3 regions of the Luteimonas yindakuii genome follow, and region 1 is predicted to be linked to each of the others. Evidence: predicted binding sites of a transcription regulator. Region 1 holds the regulator's gene; each other region holds the start of a gene.

What was found. The regulator HrcA, encoded in region 1, represses chaperone genes, less so after heat shock. The targets are predictions, from matches to a motif close to TTNGCACTCNNNNNNNNNGAGTGCNAA.
Region 2: a site for HrcA is predicted at 2,982-3,008, ahead of groES (co-chaperone GroES). Genes of this name have one in related genera too.
Region 3: a site for HrcA is predicted at 2,619-2,645, ahead of rpoH (RNA polymerase sigma factor RpoH). Genes of this name have one in related genera too.

The regions. Positions count from the first base shown of each region.
Region 1 covers NZ_CP039383.2:1,664,779-1,670,809, forward strand. Annotated here, with positions in the region: gene dnaK (molecular chaperone DnaK) at 10-1,932, opposite strand; gene grpE (nucleotide exchange factor GrpE) at 2,053-2,577, opposite strand; gene hrcA (heat-inducible transcriptional repressor HrcA) at 2,694-3,755, opposite strand; gene recN (DNA repair protein RecN) at 3,864-5,525, shown strand; gene E5843_RS07605 (Fur family transcriptional regulator) at 5,888-6,031, opposite strand, start outside.
Region 2 covers NZ_CP039383.2:490,271-496,301, forward strand. Annotated here, with positions in the region: gene E5843_RS02250 (protein-disulfide reductase DsbD family protein) at 1-1,872, opposite strand, end outside; gene cutA (divalent-cation tolerance protein CutA) at 1,869-2,210, opposite strand; gene E5843_RS02260 (acyloxyacyl hydrolase) at 2,337-2,825, shown strand; gene groES (co-chaperone GroES) at 3,055-3,345, shown strand; gene groL (chaperonin GroEL) at 3,489-5,129, shown strand; gene E5843_RS02275 (DUF808 domain-containing protein) at 5,284-6,031, shown strand, end outside.
Region 3 covers NZ_CP039383.2:2,827,833-2,833,863, reverse strand. Annotated here, with positions in the region: gene ftsX (permease-like cell division protein FtsX) at 1-830, shown strand, start outside; gene E5843_RS13125 (response regulator) at 832-1,710, shown strand; gene ung (uracil-DNA glycosylase) at 1,716-2,474, shown strand; gene rpoH (RNA polymerase sigma factor RpoH) at 2,656-3,534, shown strand; gene zupT (zinc transporter ZupT) at 3,605-4,426, opposite strand; gene E5843_RS13105 (NAD(P)/FAD-dependent oxidoreductase) at 4,525-5,808, opposite strand; gene E5843_RS13100 (copper resistance protein B) at 5,927-6,031, opposite strand, start outside.

The sequences.
Region 1 (6,031 bases):
AATCACCCATCACGGCTTCCCGTCGTCCTTGACCTCGGTGAACTCGGCGTCCACCACGTCGTCGTTCGACGGCGCGCCGCCACCGGCCTGCGGGCCGGCATCGCCACCCTGCTGGGCCGCGGCGACCGCGGCGAACAGCGCCTGCGCGGTCTCTTCCAGCGCCTTGGTCTTCGCCTCGATCTGGCCCTTGTCGTCGCCCTTCATCGCGGTCTCGACCTCGGCGATCGCCGCCTCGACGCGGCCGATCACGTCACCCGGCACCTTGTCGCCGTTGTCCTTGATCGCGCTGCGGGTGCCGTGCACCAACGCATCGGCCTGGTTGCGCGCGCCGACCAGCTCGTGGAACTTCTTGTCGTCCTCGCGATGCGCCTCGGCATCGGCGACCATCCGCTGGATCTCGTCGTCCGACAGGCCCGAGCCGGCCTTGATCTCGACCTTCTGCTCCTTGCCGGTCTTCTTGTCCTTGGCGGTGACGTGGACGATGCCGTTGGCGTCGATGTCGAACGACACCTCCACCTGCGGCATGCCGCGCGGCGCGGCATCGATGCCGGTGAGGTCGAACTTGGCCAGCGATTTGTTGTAGCGGGCCTGTTCGCGCTCACCCTGCAGCACGTGCACGGTCACGGCCGACTGGTTGTCCTCGGCGGTGGAGAAGGTCTGCGAGGCCTTGGTCGGGATGGTGGTGTTCTTCTCGATGATCTTGGTGAACACGCCGCCCAGGGTCTCGATGCCCAGGCTCAGCGGGGTCACGTCGAGCAGCAGCACGTCCTTGACGTCACCGGCGAGCACGCCGCCCTGGATCGCGGCGCCGAGCGCGACCGCCTCGTCGGGGTTGACGTCCTTGCGCGGCTCCTTGCCGAAGAACTCGGCCACCGCCTGCTGCACCTTCGGCATGCGGGTCTGGCCGCCGACGAGGATGACCTCGTTGACATCGGATGCGCGCAGGCCGGCATCGTTGAGCGCGGTGCGGCAGGGGTCGATCGACTTGCGCACCAGGTCCTCGACCAGCGCCTCGAGCTTGGCGCGGGTCAGCTTGATGTTGAGGTGCTTCGGGCCGGACGCATCGGCGGTGACGTACGGCAGGTTCACCTCGGTCTGCTGCGCGGTCGACAGCTCGATCTTGGCGCGCTCGGCGGCGTCCTTCAGGCGCTGCAGGGCCAGCGGATCCTTGCGCAGGTCGATGCCCTGGTCCTTCTGGAATTCCTCGACGAGGTAGTCGATGACGCGCTTGTCGAAGTCCTCGCCACCGAGGAAGGTGTCGCCGTTGGTGGCCAGCACTTCGAACTGCTTCTCGCCGTCGACTTCGGCGATCTCGATGATCGACACGTCGAAGGTGCCGCCGCCGAGGTCGTACACGGCGATCTTGCGGTCACCGCCGTCCTTGTCGAGGCCATAAGCGAGTGCCGCAGCGGTCGGCTCGTTGATGATGCGCTTGACGTCGAGGCCGGCGATGCGGCCGGCGTCCTTGGTCGCCTGGCGCTGCGAGTCGTTGAAGTACGCCGGCACCGTGATCACGGCCTCGGTGACCTTCTCGCCCAGGTAGTCCTCGGCGGTCTTCTTCATCTTCTCGAGGATGCGCGCGGAGATCTCCTGCGCCGACAGCTTGTTGCCGTCGTTGGTGGCCACCCAGGCATCGCCGTTGTCGTGCTGGACGATCTTGTACGGCACCAGGCCGATGTCCTTCTGCACTTCCGCGTCGGTGAACTTGCGCCCGATCAGGCGCTTGACCGCGAAGAAGGTGTTGTGCGGATTGGTGACGGCCTGGCGCTTGGCGGACGCGCCGACCAGCACCTCGCCGTCCTTGGTGTAGGCCACGATCGAAGGCGTGGTGCGATCACCCTCGCTGTTCTCGATGACCTTGGCCTTGCCGCCGTCCATGATCGCCACGCACGAGTTGGTCGTGCCGAGGTCGATGCCGATGATCTTTGCCATGAGTGGTTCCCTCTGGATCCGTAATCGTTGTGTCTGGGGCGGCGCGAAGCCGCCGATGCGTGATATCTGGGGGCGGCTGTTGGCCGTTCAAGCGGTCGCCGCGACGCGACGGCGCCGGCGTCAGTCCTTGGCCACCACCACCAGGGCCGGGCGCAGCAGGCGCTCGTTGAGCACATAGCCCTTCTGGAACACCTGGGCGACGTGGCCCGGGGGCACTTCGCCGGCATCGGTCTGGCTGATCGCCTGGTGGCGCTCGGGATCGAACGGCTGTGCGGCCGGATCCACCACCTGCAAGCCGTTGTCGCCGGCCACCTTGAGCAGCTGGCGCATCGTCAGTTCCAGCCCTTCGCGCAGCGGACCGCCTTCGGCGCCGGCCGCGGACAGGCCGGCATCCAGGCTGTCGAATACCGGCAGCAGGTCGCCCAGCAGGCGTTCGTTGGCGAAACGGCGGGCCGCATCGACCTCGCGCGCCATGCGCTTGCGCTGGTTCTCGAGGTCGGCGCGCTCGATCAGGGACTGCGCGCGCAGCTGTTCGAGTTCGGCCTGCAGCAGCTGCACCTGCTCTTCGAGCAGGGCCTGTGGCGATGCGGACTCATCCGCATGCATCGTGTGGTCGGGAGTGTCGGGGTGGCTCTCGTGGGTCATTTCCATGTCCGTGGCGGTCGACTGGCCGCCGCTGGCCGGAGCAATGGGGTTGCCTGGCGCGGTTTCAAGGCTCGACCACCCCGTGCCAGCCCTTCATGCGCGTTCCGCGAAGTGGCCTACGGCGTGTTTCCGCCCCGTTCCAGCGCGGCGCCGAGCGCTTCGGCGGTGGCCTGCACCACCGGCACGATGCGGTCGTAGGCCATCCGGGTCGGGCCGATGACCCCGAGCACCCCGAGCACGCGACCGTCGGCTGCGTAGGGCGCGGTCACCAGCGACACGCCTTCCAGTGGCGCAAGCCCGGTCTCCTCGCCGATGAAGACCCGCACGCCGGGCGCGCGCACCGTGCGCTCGAGCAGCTGCAGGATTTCGCGCTTGCGCGAGAAGGTGTCGAACAGCTCGCGCAGGCGGTCGAGGTCGGACAGGTCCTGCACGCCGATCAGCCGCGCCTGCCCCGCCATCAGCATGTCGTCGCCCTCCTCGGGCGCCAGCGCCTGTTCGGCCAGCTCCACGGTGCGCGCCATCAGGCTTTCCATCTGGCTGCGGGTCACCTGCATCTCGCGCAGCAGGGTGGCGCGGATGTCGGCCACCGCGCGGCCGGCGAAGTTGACGTTGAGGTAATTCGCCACCTGCTCCAGTTCCGATGCGTCGTAGGGACGGCGCACCTGGATCAGGCGGTTCTGCACCTCGTTGTCGGCGAACACCAGGATGGCCATCACCCGCTGGCTGTCGACGGCGACGAAGTCGATGTAGCGGAAGGCGAACTGCTCGCGCCGCGGCACGCTGACCACGCCCATGAAGCGGGTCATCGCCGACACCAGCTCGGAGGCGCTGCCCAGCAGCGATTGCGTGCCACCGCCGGCCGGCAGCTGCTCGCGCAGGCGCGTGACCTCGTGCTCGGGCAGCGGCCGCAGCTGCAGCAGCGAGTCGACGAACACCCGGTACCCCTGCGCGGTGGGCACCCGCCCGGCCGAGGTGTGCGGTGCGGTCAGCAGGCCGCTGTCCTCGAGGTCGGACAGGATGTTGCGGATCGTCGCCGGGCTCACGTCCAGCCCGGCGTGCCGCGCCAGCGTCTGCGAGCCGACCGGCTCGCCGTTCTCGATATGGCGCGCGATCAGCGTGCGCAGCAGCTGGCGCGCGCGTGGGTCGAGTTCCGAGGGGGATGTGTGCTTGCGACGCATGCTCCCGGTATACGGCCGGCCCTGCGCGCGCGCAAGCGCGTCTCACGCGGTGCGCCGGTGATCATCGAGATTGTTGGCCCCAACCCTCCTGCCCTGCACAATCCGCGCATGCTGACCCATCTTGCCATCCGCAATTTCGCCGTCGCCACTGCCAGCGAGCTGGAATTCGGCGCCGGGCTGACCGTGATCTCCGGGGAAACCGGTGCGGGCAAATCCCTGCTCGTCGATGCACTGGGCTTCCTGTCCGGCCTGCGCGCCGACAGCGGCATGGTGCGCCACGGCGCCGACCGCGCCGAACTTACTGCCAGCTTCGATCTCGCCGACGCCCCGGGTGCGCGCGCGTGGCTCGTCGCCGAGGAATTCGACGATGGCGACGCCTGCCAGCTGCGGCGCACGCTGCGTGCGGATGGCGGCTCGCGGGCGTGGATCAATGGTCGCCCGGCCACGCTGGGCCAGCTGGCCGCGCTTGCCGGCCATCTGGTCGAGATCCACGGCCAGCACGAGCACCAGGCGCTGCTGTCGCGTGGCGCGCAGCTTGCGCTGCTCGATGCATACGGTCGCCACGCCGGTGCGCTGCAGGCGGTGGCCGATGCCGCGCGTGCGTGGTCGGCACTGCTCGACGAACGCGACCGGCTGGCGGGCCTGGGCGATCCCGGCGAGCGGCAGGACTGGCTGGCACATCAGCTGCGGGAACTCGAGCGCGAGCCGCTGGATGCCGCATCGCTCGCCGAACTCGATGCCGCGCACCGCCGCCAGGCCAATGCCGCCGGCCTGATCACTGCTTGTGAAACCGTGCTGGCCGGGCTGGGCGAGGACGACGCCGTCACCGGCCGCGTGCAGCGGCTGCGTGGTGAACTTGCGCGCCTGCATCGCGACGAGCCCCGCCTGGCGGAGGTCGACGGAATGCTCGAGGCCGCCGCGATCCAGCTCGACGAGGCACAACTGCTGCTGCAGCGCGTGCGCGACGATCTCGACATCGATCCCGAGCGCTACGCCGAACTCGAACGCGGCCTTGCCCGCATCCACGACCTCGCGCGCAAGCACCGGGTGGCGCCGGACGCACTCGAAGCCTTGCGCGACCGCATCGCCACCGAACTCGAGGAACTGGCGGATGCCGGGATCCGGCTGGAGCGCCTGGATGGCGAGATCGACGCCGCCCACGCGGCCTGGACCTCGGCGGCGGCGGACCTGACCCGCGCCCGCCAATCGGCCGCGACGCGACTGTCCGCCGACACCACCACGCTGATCGACGAGCTGGGCATGGGCGGCGGCCGCTTTGAGATCGCGCTCGAACCGCAACTCGGCGGGCGCCCCGACGCGCTCGGCGCCGAGCGCGTGGAGTTCCTGGTGGCGGCCAACGCGGGCCAGCCGCCGCGCGCACTGCGCAAGGTCGCATCCGGCGGCGAGCTGTCGCGGATCTCGCTGGCGATCGAGGTCGCGGCGTTGGGCCTGGATGCCGTGCCGACGATGGTCTTCGACGAGGTGGACTCCGGCATCGGCGGCGCCGTGGCGGCGATCGTCGGCCGTAAGCTGCGCGCGCTGGGCGCATCGCGGCAGGTGCTGTGCGTCACCCACCTGCCCCAGGTGGCCGCGCAGGGCCACGCGCACTACCGGGTCAGCAAGCGCACCCGCGGCGAGGAGACCGAAAGCGAGGTCAACCGGCTCGACCAGCGCCAGCGGCAGGAAGAACTTGCCCGGATGCTGGGTGGCGTGGAGGTCAGCCGCGAGGCGATGGCCGCCGCGCGCCGGCTGCTGGCGGACGTGGCCTGAGGGCGCTCGGGGCCAGACCGGCTCAACCCTTCTCCCGCTTGCGGGAGAAGGTGGCGCGTAGCGCCGGATGAGGCGCGTTTTTCGCGGCACGAGCCCTCACCCCCAACTCCGCTCCCGCAGGCGGCAGAGGATCAGGATGTCGATTGACCCGCCTTCTCCCTTCTCCCTTCTCCTGCTTGCGGGAGAAGGTGGCGCGCAGCGCCGGATGAGGGCGTCTGGCGCTCCCAGCTTCGTTCGCCGGAGCGCTAGCCCTCACCCCATCCCTCTCCCGCAGGCGGGAGAGGGGCGATGGTGCCGGGCGGGAGTCGTGTCGATGTGCTGCGCGCGGAACCGGGGAAACGACGGCTCCCGATCGTCGGTTTTTATAGGCGCTTCTTGCGTACGTACAGCACCAGCGAATGCTCGTCGAGCACATAGCCGTGCTCGTCGGCGATGCGGTTGAGCAGGGCCACGATTTCCGGGCTTTCGAACTCGGTGATCAGCCCGCTGCTCATGTCGACCATGTG
Region 2 (6,031 bases), 1.2 Mb from region 1:
GGCCAGCGCCGGTGCCACGCGGCCGCCGCGCCAGCGACGGCGCTCGAACCACCACAGCGCAAGCGCGAGGACGGCAAGCCCGCCGATCACCAGCGCCATCGCATCGACGCCGCGTTGGCGGCCCAGCACCCACACCAGCCAGACCGCGGTGAGGTACATCGGAAACGCCATCGCCTGCTTCAGTGTTTCCATCCATGGGCCCGGGCGCGGCAGCCGGTCGGCCAGCGCCGGCACGAAGCCCACCAGCAGGAACGGCAGCGCCAGCCCGAGGCCCAGCGCCAGGAACACCCCCAGCGCGGCCACGCCGGAACTGGCGAACGCGAACGCCAGCGCGCCACCCATGAACGGCGCGATGCACGGGCTCGCGACCACGCAGGCGAGCACGCCGGTGAAGAAATCGCCGGCAGGCCCGGTGCGGCTGCCCAGCGACTGCGCCACGCCGCCGATGCTGCCGCCCAGCGTGAACACGCCCGACAGCGCCAGCCCGACCGCGAACACCAGGTAGGCCAGTGCGGCGACGAACCACGGCTGCTGCAGCTGGAAGCCCCAGCCCAGCGCCTGGCCGGTCGCGCGCAGGCCGATCGCCAGCAGGCCCACCGATGCGAACGCGACCAGCACGCCCGCCGTGTACCAGAGTGCATGCCGGCGCGCGCTGGCCCGGCTGCCGCCGCTCGACGCCAACCCGACCACCTTCAGCGACAGGATCGGCAGCACGCAGGGCATCAGGTTGAGCAGCAGCCCGCCCAGCAGCGCCAGCAGCAGCGCGCCGGCGAGGCTGCCGCCGGCGCGGGCGGGGAGGGCGCCATCGGATGCGGACGTGATCGGGTCCGCGGGCGGCGTTTCGCGGGCAGGGTTGGCGCGACTGTCGACGGCCTCCTCCGCATCCGCGGACGTGGCTGGAGCCGTGCGCGCATCGACTGCCGGCGTGGCGGGCGTGGAAGCGGCGGATGCCGTCCACGTCTGCGAGGCCGGCAGCGCGACCTCGACCGTCCGGGTCATCGGCGGATAGCAGATGCCGTCGGCCTGGCAACCCTGGAACGTCGCGGTCAGCGCCACCGTGGCAGCGTCGCCATGCCGGCGCTGCAGCGGCAGCTCGACGTCGACCGGATCGAAATAGACCACTACGTTGCCGAAGTGCTCGTCGTGGTGGTCCACGCCCGCGGGCCAGCGCGGGGTGCCGGCGGTGATGCCGTCGCCGCGCACCTCGAACCCGCTGCGATCGCGATAGAGGTAATAGCCGGGCGCGGGCACGAAGCGCAGCAGCAGGCGGTCGCCGCCATCGGCGATGGCGTCGAAGCCGAAGGCGCGGGTTTCCGGCAGCGGCAGCGCCTGGGTGCGCAGGGCATCGGCGACGCCGCGTGCCGGGGTGCCGGTGCCGAGCAGGCTCCGTCCGAGCGCGGCAAAGCCGGCGCGACCGCTGGCGGAAGGGCTGTCGGGCAGCGCCACGGTGATCTCGCGCGTCTGCGGCGGATAGCAGATGCCCACATCCGCGCAGCCCTGGAACCGCACGCGCACCACCAGGCGGTCGCGACCATCCGCGGCGGTGCCGGGCAGGCTGGCGCGCATGCGGCCGCGGTAGGTCTCGACCTCGCCGAAGAACTCGTCCACATGGCGCTTGCCATCGGGAAGCTGCAGGCCCCCGGCAGGGAAGCCGTCGGCTTCGGCACCCATGCGGTGCCGATAGAGGTAGTAGCCGTCGGCGATCGTCCAGTCGAACTCGATGTGCTCGCGGTCCGGCGCCTGCACGCGCAACGCGAACGCGTCGTCCACCGGCAGCAGGTCGTCGACGTCGAGTGCTGCCTGCGCCACGCCGCAAAGCGTCGCCAGTGCGACCAGTGCGAGCGCGCGCCACCAGCCCGCGATGCGCATCAGCCGCGATGCCCCGTGGTTTCGGCCGCGATCCAGTCGAGATAGGCGGGTAGGCCGTCCACCGCTTCGCACGCAATCAGCTCCGGCACTTCATACGGGTGCAGCGCACACAGCCGCTCGCGCAGGGCGGCGAATGCGTCGTGCGTGGTCTTGATCAGCAGCTGCACTTCCTCGCCGCGCTCGACGCGGCCCTCCCAGCGATAGACCGATTGCGCACCCGGCAACAGCGAGACACAGGCGGCGAGCCGCTCGTCCACCAATGCTTCGGCGATCCGGTCGGCGGTCGCGCGGTCTGGGCACGTGGACAGGCAGAGCAGGACGGACAAGGCAGGTACGCGCAGCGGGCAGGCCGCATAGGGTAGCCCACCGTCCCGCGCCGTCCGCTTAAGCGTGGCGTACACGTTGCCGTGTCCTCACGCCGCCGCGGCCTACAATCTGCACTCCCCGGTTCACTAATGCCTTCCCCCATGCCCAGGATCCGTTTTCCGGCGCTGTGCGCCGTCGCGATCGCCGCGGCCGCCGCGTTTCCGGCGGCTGCGCAATCGCAGTTCGAACTCAGCGCCGGCCCCTCGTGGACGCGCGACAACGAGGTCACGCCGGTGGTGGCCGCCGCGTGGCTGCCGGAATTCCGCGCGCTCGACAATGCGTTGCTGCACTGGGAACTCGGCGTGGTGCATGTGCGCGGTCGTGACGACACCCGCCACGACCTCGTGGACGACGTGACCGTCGGCCACGCCGGTCTGCGCTACGACCGCACCGACAACGGGCTGACCCTGGGCTTCGGCGTCGGCGTGCAGACCGGGCACACCGATGCACTGTCCGGCGACCCGCAGTTCATCAGCACCGTTGGCTGGCGCTGGGAGCGGTTCTCGGTGCTGGCGCGGCACATCTCCAACGCCAGCCTCCACCAGCCCAACGACGGCGAGACCATGGTGGTCGCGGCCTGGCGGTTCTGAGTCCGCCCGACTGCTCAGCCGCCGTGCGGCAGTGCACCCGCGGGCACAGGCCCGCCAGAACTGACAAAAAATTTCTCCGGCAACCCTTGAAACGGGCTGAATGCCCGCCATATCAGCGTCCGTGCCCGGCTCGCCGGGCCTTTGCCGCCCGCGGCCTTGGCACTCTCCCGGTGCGAGTGCTAAGATCGCCGCCATTCTTCAACCCAATCAATCACTTAAGAGGATTGACATGAGCAATATCAAGCCGCTGTACGACCGTGTGGTCATCAAGCGTACCGAGGAAGAGAAAGTCTCGGCCGGTGGCATCGTGATTCCGGATTCGGCCACCGAAAAGCCGATCAAGGGCGAAGTCGTCGCCGTGGGCGAGGGCAAGGTGCTCGACAACGGCAACCTGCGCGCGCCGAAGGTGAAGGCCGGCGACCAGGTGCTGTTCGGCAAGTACAGCGGCACCGAGGTCAAGCTCGACGGTGCCGACTACCTGGTGGTGAAGGAAGACGACATCTTCGCGATCCTCGGTTGAAGCAGATGACGGCGGTGATTCGTGATTGGTGATTCGTCACAGCCAGCGCGCTGACGAACCCGGCCATCCCGTATCCCCGACCGCTTTCGCTTCCCGCTCTTCCAATCACCAGTCACCAATCCCCAATTACGAGGCTTCAAACAATGGCTGCCAAGGAAATCCGCTTCGGCGAAGACGCGCGCTCCAAGATGCTGCGCGGTGTCAACACGCTCGCCAACGCCGTCAAGGCGACCCTCGGCCCGAAGGGTCGCAACGTCGTGCTCGAGAAGAGCTTCGGCTCGCCGACGATCACGAAGGACGGCGTGTCCGTCGCCAAGGAGATCGAGCTCGCCGACAAGTTCGAGAACATGGGCGCGCAGATGGTGAAGGAAGTCGCATCGCGCACTTCCGACAACGCCGGTGACGGCACCACCACCGCCACCGTGCTCGCGCAGGCGCTGATCCGCGAAGGTTCGAAGGCGGTTGCCGCCGGCATGAACCCGATGGACCTCAAGCGCGGCATCGACCAGGCCGTCAAGGCCGCCGTCGAGGAGCTGAAGAAGCTCTCCAAGCCGACCGCCGACGACAAGGCGATCGCCCAGGTCGGCACGATCTCGGCCAACTCCGACGAAGTGATCGGCAACATCATCGCCGAGGCGATGAAGAAGGTCGGCAAGGAAGGCGTGATCACGGTCGAGGAAGGTTCGGGTCTCGAGAACGAGCTCGACGTGGTCGAGGGCATGCAGTTCGACCGCGGCTACCTGTCGCCCTACTTCATCAACAACCAGCAGTCGATGTCGGCCGAGCTGGATGATCCCTTCATCCTGCTGCACGACAAGAAGATCTCCAACGTCCGCGACCTGCTGCCCGTGCTGGAAGGCGTGGCCAAGGCCGGCAAGCCGCTGCTGATCGTCGCCGAGGAAGTCGAGGGCGAAGCGCTGGCGACGCTCGTCGTCAACACCATCCGCGGCATCGTCAAGGTCGTGGCCGTCAAGGCCCCGGGCTTCGGCGACCGTCGCAAGGCGATGCTGGAAGACATGGCCGTGCTGACCGGCGGCACCGTGATCTCCGAGGAAGTCGGCCTGTCGCTCGAGAAGGCGACCATCACCGATCTCGGCCGCGCCAAGAAGGTCCAGGTCACCAAGGAAAACACCACCATCATCGACGGCGCCGGCGAGACCGGTGGCATCGAGTCGCGCATCAAGCAGATCAAGGCGCAGATCGAAGAAACCTCTTCGGACTACGACCGCGAGAAGCTGCAGGAGCGCGTGGCCAAGCTGGCCGGCGGCGTTGCGGTGATCAAGGTCGGCGCTGCCACCGAGGTCGAGATGAAGGAAAAGAAGGCCCGCGTCGAAGACGCCCTGCACGCCACCCGTGCGGCGGTCGAGGAAGGCGTGGTCCCGGGCGGCGGCGTGGCCCTGCTGCGTGCCAAGGCGGCCATCGAGCACCTGCGTGGCGCCAACGAAGACCAGAACCACGGCATCGTGATCGCCCTGCGTGCGATGGAAGCCCCGCTGCGCGAGATCGTCACCAACGCCGGCGAAGAGCCCTCCGTGATCGTCAACAAGGTCAAGGACGGTTCGGGCAACTACGGCTACAACGCCGCCAACGGCGAGTTCGGCGACATGGTCGAGTTCGGCATCCTGGATCCGACCAAGGTCACCCGCACCGCGCTGCAGAACGCGGCGTCGATCGCCGGCCTGATGATCACTACGGAGGCGATGGTGGCGGAGCTTCCCAAGAAGGAAGAGCCGGCCATGGGCGGCGGCGGTGGCATGGGCGGCATGGGCGGCATGGATTTCTGATCCAGCGTCACCGTTTCACTGCAACACGAAAAACCCCGCCGCGAGGCGGGGTTTTTCTTTGCCGCGACCAGGGGTTCCGTCCGCTGGCCCGACGTCATTTCCGGCATCACGGACGGATGCCACAATCCGCGCCCACGACTTCGCGAATATACCCATGGCCGGCGCTTCGCTGCTCACCCTGCTCGACGACATTGCCGCCCTGCTCGACGACGTGGCGCTGCTGACCAAGGCCGCGACCAAGAAGACCGCAGGCGTGCTCGGCGACGACCTCGCCCTCAATGCCCAGCAGGTGGCCGGCGTGCGCGCCGCCCGCGAGCTGCCGGTGGTGTGGGCGGTGTTCAAGGGCTCGCTGGTCAACAAGCTGATCCTGGTGCCCGCGGCGCTGTTGATCAGCCAGTTCCTGCCGTGGCTGGTGGTGCCGCTGATGATGATCGGCGGTGCCTACCTCTGTTACGAGGGCTTCGAGAAGATCGTGCACAAGCTGTCCCATCGCGGCGATCGCCCGGATCCCGAGGCGCGCGTGCAGGCGGTGCTCGAAGCGGAAGAGACGCCGCAGGAGATGGAGAAGCAGAAGATCCGCGGCGCGATCCGCACCGACTTCATCCTCTCCGCCGAGATCATCGTGCTGTCGCTGGCCGTGGTCGCCAACGAAGCGCTGCTGACCCGCTCGGTGACGCTGTCGGTGGTGGCGCTGGCGGTGACCATCGGCGTCTACGGCCTGGTCGCGGCGATCGTGAAGATGGATGACGCCGGACTGTGGATGAGCCACCGGCAAGGCGTGCTGGTGCCTGCGACGGGGCGTGCGCTGGTGTACTCCGCGCCCTGGTTGATGAAGGCGCTCGGCATCCTGGGCACCATCGCGATGTTCCTCGTTGGCGGCGGTATCTTCGTGCACAACGTCG
Region 3 (6,031 bases), 1.2 Mb from region 1:
TCACCATCGGCGTGATGGCGGTGGCGCTGGCGTTGCCGCTGGGCCTGCTGCTGGTGCTGGGCAACGTGGCGCGGCTGTCGGGCAGCGTGCAGCAGTCGCAGGAAATCAGCGTGTTCCTCGCCATGGACACTAGTGCCGAACGCCTGCAGGCGCTGGAGCGCGACATCGCCGCGCGCGCCGACGTGGCGACAGTGGAGTTGCGCACGCCCGAGCAGGGCCTGGAGGAACTGCGCACCCGCGGCGGCCTTGGCGACGCCATCGACGGTCTCGGCGGTCTGGACGCCAATCCGCTTCCGGCGGTGCTGGTGGTGGTGCCTGCGATGGACAATGCAACGCTCGCCGCGGCGCTGGGCGCGTTGCCCGAAGCCGAGCTGGTCGTGCACGACGCCGCCTGGCGGCAGCGGCTGGATGCGTGGATGCGCTTCGCCGCGCGCGTGGCCTGGGTGCTGGCGGCGCTGCTGGGCATCGGCGCGCTGCTGGTGGTGGGCAATACCGTGCGCCTGGACATCCAGTCGCGGCGCGAGGAAATCGCCGTGCTGCAGTTGCTGGGCGCCACCGATGGCTTCATCCGCCGGCCGTTCCTCTACCAGGGTGCGTGGTACGGACTCGCCGCCGGCGCACTCGCGCTTGGCCTGTTGGCACTGGCCGGGCTGGCGCTGCAGGCACCGCTGGCGGAACTGGTCGCGGGCTACGGCAGCGGCTTCGCCCTGCACGGCTTCGGCCTCCCGCAATCGCTCGCGGTCGTGGCCGGCGCCGCGCTGCTGGGCTGGCTCGGTGCCGGTGTCGTGACCGGCCACTATCTGCGACAGACCCGACCCACGGAGGCCTGAGATGAGCCACCCCGCCGCGCCCGACCTGCGCCACCTGGTGAGCGAATCGCCGCGGATCATGGTGGTCGACGGTTCAAAGCTGGTGCGTCGCCTGATCGGCGACGTGCTGCGGCAGGAGGTGCCCAACGTCGACGTGGTCGCCTGCGCCGGCCTCGCCGAGGCGCGCGAGGCGCTGGCCGCCGCGCCGGTGGATCTCGTCACCACCTCGCTGGTGCTGCCCGACGGCGATGGCCAGCAGCTGGCGCGCGCGGTGCGCGAAACCGCGGGACAGAAATACGTGCCGGTGATCGTGGTCTCGGCGGAAGCGCAGGCGCACCTGGAGCGCCGCCGCTTCACCGAGGACGTCACCGACTACTTCGACAAGGGCGAAGGCCACCAGGCGCTGGCAACCTTCGTGCGCGGCTATGTGATGCCGCAGGCGATCCCCGGCGCACGCGTGCTGTATGTGGAGGACAGCCGCACCGTCGCGCTCGCCACCCGCCGCATGCTGCAGTCGCATGGCATGGAAGTGATCCACATGATCAGCGCCGAGGAAGCCATCGAATGGCTGCGCGAGCGACGCGATGGCGCCGACGCACCCGGTGCCGACCTGCTGCTGACCGACGTCTACCTCAAGGGCGAGCTGAGCGGTCGCGACCTGCTGCAGGCCGTGCGTGGCGAACTCGGCTACGGCAAGCGCCGGCTGCCGGTGCTGGTGATGACCGGCGACGACAACCGGGTCAACCAGATGGCGCTGCTGCGCGATGGCGCCAACGACCTGGTGCTCAAGCCCATCGAGGAACGCCTGCTGGTCACCAAGGCGCTGTTCCAGTTGCGCCTGGCGCGGCTGGGCGTCGCGACGCAGGACGCGACCGGGGCGCCTGCGCCGGCCGCCGGCTGAATCCGATGACGGACCCGACACCGACGGACAACGGCGGCACGCCCGACGGGGAGGCGGACGCCCGCATCCGTCTGGAACCGTCGTGGAAGGCCCGGATCGGTGATTACCTGCTGCGCGAGGAGATGCGGGCGCTGTCGGCCTTCCTGCGCGAACGCACTGCGGCAGGCGCGGCGATCTATCCGCCGGGCCCGCGGATCTTCGCCGCCTTCAATGCGACGCCCTTCGATGCGGTGAAGGTGGTCGTCCTCGGCCAGGACCCGTATCACGGCCCCGGCCAGTCGCACGGGCTGGCGTTCTCGGTGCCCCCGGGCGTCCCGGTACCGCCGTCGCTGCTCAACATGTTCAAGGAAATCGAGCGCGACCTCGGCCTGCCGCGGCCCGACCACGGCTACCTGCTGCCCTGGGCCCAGCGTGGGGTCCTGCTGCTCAACGCGGTGCTGACCGTCGAGCACGGCAAGGCCGGCGCACACCAGGGACGGGGCTGGGAAGGCTTCACCGACCACGTAGTGGAAATGCTGAACCACGAACGCGACGGGCTGGTGTTCCTGCTGTGGGGCAGCTATGCCCAGGCCAAGGGGCGGGTGATCGACCCGCGCAGGCACAAGGTGCTGCGCAGCACCCACCCGTCGCCGCTGTCGGCGCATCGCGGCTTCAACGGCTGCGGGCACTTCTCCGCCACCAACGACTACCTGCGCCGGCGTGGGCTGGGGGAGATCGACTGGCGCCTGCCACCGCGGTCCGCCCTTGAGCCCGGCGGTATCTGACCGCCGCCTGCACCGGCGCCGCCGGTGGGGTTTGCTGTCCACGTGCTGTTGAGGCCGGGGCGGGTAGGATCATGGCTCAGGTAACACCCCCTGTTGATCCGATGCTGCCGTTCCACGGGCGCAACAGAGGAACTTTTTCTGTACCCGGCAGTCCAATAGTTCGACTGCTAACATGAGGTCCATGAGCCAGACGATGACTTCCAACGCCTTGGTTGCCAACAATCTTCCCGTTCCCAGCGCACTCGGTTCGCTGGACGCCTACGTCAACGCCGTGCACCAGATCCCGGTGCTGTCGGTCGAGGACGAGCAGGCGCTGGCGCGCCGTTTCCGCGAGCACGATGATCTCGACGCCGCCCGCGACCTGGTGCACTCGCACCTGCGCTTCGTGGTGCATGTGGCGCGTGGCTACAACGGCTACGGACTGCCGCTGGGCGACCTCATCCAGGAAGGCAACATCGGCCTGATGAAGGCGGTGAAGCGCTTCGATCCCGCCGTGGGCGTGCGCCTGGTGTCGTTCGCGGTGCACTGGATCCGTGCCGAGATGCACGAGTACATCCTCAAGAACTGGCGCATCGTCAAGGTCGCCACGACCAAGGCGCAGCGCAAGCTGTTCTTCAACCTGCGCAAGAGCAAGAAGCGCCTGGGCTGGCTGAACGCGGCGGAAGTCACCGCGGTGGCGAAGGACCTCAACGTCTCCGAGCGCGAGGTGCTGGAGATGGAGTCGCGGCTGTCCGGCCGTGACATCGGCTTCGATGCCAGTGCCGACGAGGATGACGACCGCGCGCCGCCGGCGCCGGCCGGGTACCTGAAGGCGCACGATGCCGATCCCGCGCAGGCCTACGAGCGTGCCGACAGCGAGGACAACCAGCTGGCCCTGCTGCGCGAAGGCCTGGCCGGGCTGGATGCGCGCTCGCGCGACATCATCAAGCGCCGCTGGCTGGACGCGGACGCCAAGATCACCCTGCAGGAGCTGGCCGACGAGTACGGCGTGTCGGCCGAGCGCATCCGCCAGGTCGAGGCCAATGCGCTGAAGAAGATGAAGGCGCTGTTCGCGGCCTGAGCCGCGCCATCGGCGACAGCAAAAGGCCCGGAGTGATCCGGGCCTTTTGCGTGTGGTCCCGGCGCGCCGCTTACGGCGACGTGCCCCATTTGAACAGCACCAGGCTCAGCGCCAGCGCGGACATGCCCGCCACCAGGCCGTAGACGGTCTCGTGGCCCTTGGCGTAGCGCTTGGCCGCCGGCAGCAGTTCATCGAGCGCGAGGAACACCATGATCCCGGCGATCACCCCGAACACGCCGCCGAACACCGCCTCCGACATCACCGGGGCGAGCAGCGCATAGCCGATGATCGCGCCCACCGGTTCGGCCATGCCCGACAGCAGCGAGGCGAGGAAGGCCAGCGACTTGTTGTTGGTGGTGTAGTACACCGGCACCGCGATCGCGATGCCCTCGGGGATGTTGTGGATCGCGATCGCCAGCGCCAGCGGCAGGCCCACGGCGGGATCGCCGACGGTGGCGAAGAACGTGGCCAGGCCTTCCGGAAAGTTGTGCGCGGTGATTGCGATCGCGGTCAGCAGCCCGACGCGCTTGATGTACTCGCGGTTGTGCTCGCGGAAGAAGGGATCGTCGGCTTCCAGGCTCTCGTGCGGGTTCGGCACCAGGTGATCGATGGCCATGATGATCAGCAGGCCGGCGAGGAAGGCGAGGATCGCGCAGGTGAAGCCGAGGTCGTCGCCGTACGCGCGCGAGAACGACAGGATCGACTTGTTGAGGATTTCCGACAGCGAGACGAACACCATCGCGCCGCCGGCAAACGCCAGCCCGAACGCCAGCAGGCGTGCGTTCGGTGCCCTGGTGGTGAACACCAGCAGGCCGCCGATGCCGGTGGCGAGGCCCGCGGCGGTGGTGACCGCAAGCGCGATCAGGACGTTGGAAAGCTGGATGTCGAGCATGCGCTGCGCGTTCCCGTTACAGCGGGCGCAGGAATGCGCGCGACTGCGTTGCAATCGTAGTCAGCGGCCGCGCTCTTGGCGACAAGCGGATGGCGCCTTCAACCTTCATCGGATCCCGCGCCCGGCGGGTCGAGGATGATCCGTGCGGCGCGCTGGTAGGTCCAGTACGCCCAGGTCCAGTTGAGCAGCACCGACAGGCGGTTGCGGAAGCCGATCAGGAAGAACACGTGCGCCCACAGCCAGAACCACCACGCTGGCGCGCCCGACAGGTGCAGGCGACCGAGGTCGGCCACCGCCGCACGCCGGCCGATGGTGGCGAGGTTGCCGAGATCGCGGTAGCGGAACGCCGGGACCGCGCCGCGTCCGGCCAGGCGCGAGCGCACCACCCGTGCCACGTGCCGGCCCATCTGCTTGGCCGCTGGCGCCACGCCGGGCACCGGGCGGCCGTCCTGCTGCACGCTGGCGAGGTCGCCGGCAACGAAGATCTCCGGGTGGCCGGGTACCGACAGGTCGGCAGTGACGGGTACGCGGCCGGCGCGATCGAGCTCCACGTCGAGCATGCCGCCCAGCGGCGAGGCCGCCACGCCGGCCGCCCACACCACCGTGCGTGCCGGCACCACGCGCGCGCCGAGATGGAAGCCCGCGGCGTCGATGTGGGTGACGGGAATGCCCGTCATCACTTCGACGCCGAGCCGTTGCAGCTGCAGGCGTGCCTTCGCCGACAGCGCTTCCGGAAACCCCGACAGCACCCGCGGGCCTGCTTCCACCAGCCGTACCCGCGCGCTGGCCGGGTCGATGTTGCGGAACTCCTCGCGCAGGGTGTGGCGCGCGATTTCCGCCAGCGTGCCTGCCAGCTCCACGCCGGTCGGCCCGCCGCCGACGATGGCGAAGCTGAGCCACGCCGCGCGACGCTCCGGATCCGGTTCCGCCTCGGCCCGCTCGAACGCCAGCAGCAGGCGGCGGCGCAGCATCAGCGCGTCCTCGAGCGTCTTCAGCCCGGGCGCGTGTGCCGCCCACTGGTCGTTGCCGAAATAGGCATGGGTGGCACCACTGGCCAGCAGCAGCGTGTCGTAGGCCAGCGTGCTGCCATCGGCGAGCGCGATGCAGCGCGTGTTGCGGTCGATGCCGGTGACGGTGGCCATCCGCACCTCGACATTGCGCTGCGTGCGCAGGATATGGCGCAGCGGTGCGGCGATGTCGGGCGCCGACAGGCCGGCCGTCGCCACCTGGTAGAGCAGCGGCTGGAACAGGTGGTGGTTGCCGCGATCGACCAGGGTGATGCGCACCGGCGCCGATGCCAGGCCGCGCGTGGCCCACAGGCCGGCGAAGCCACCGCCGACGATGACGACATGGTGGCTGCTGGTGTTCACGGCGTCGGGCATGGATGCAGCCTAGAGCTGGGCCGTGCCAGCACGCGTGAGCAGGGCGGGGATCGTCGTGGAACGGTGGGCGCGGGCACGGCGTTTCCGCTGCGTCCCTCCGCGCGCCGGTCGCGACTCGTCACCACCAGCCGCGCAAGCCGGCGACCACCCGCGTGTCCCGCGCGGCGTCGCCTGCCGCGCGCGCATGCGCGGCGGTGCCGCCGAACAGCCGCTCGTGCACCAC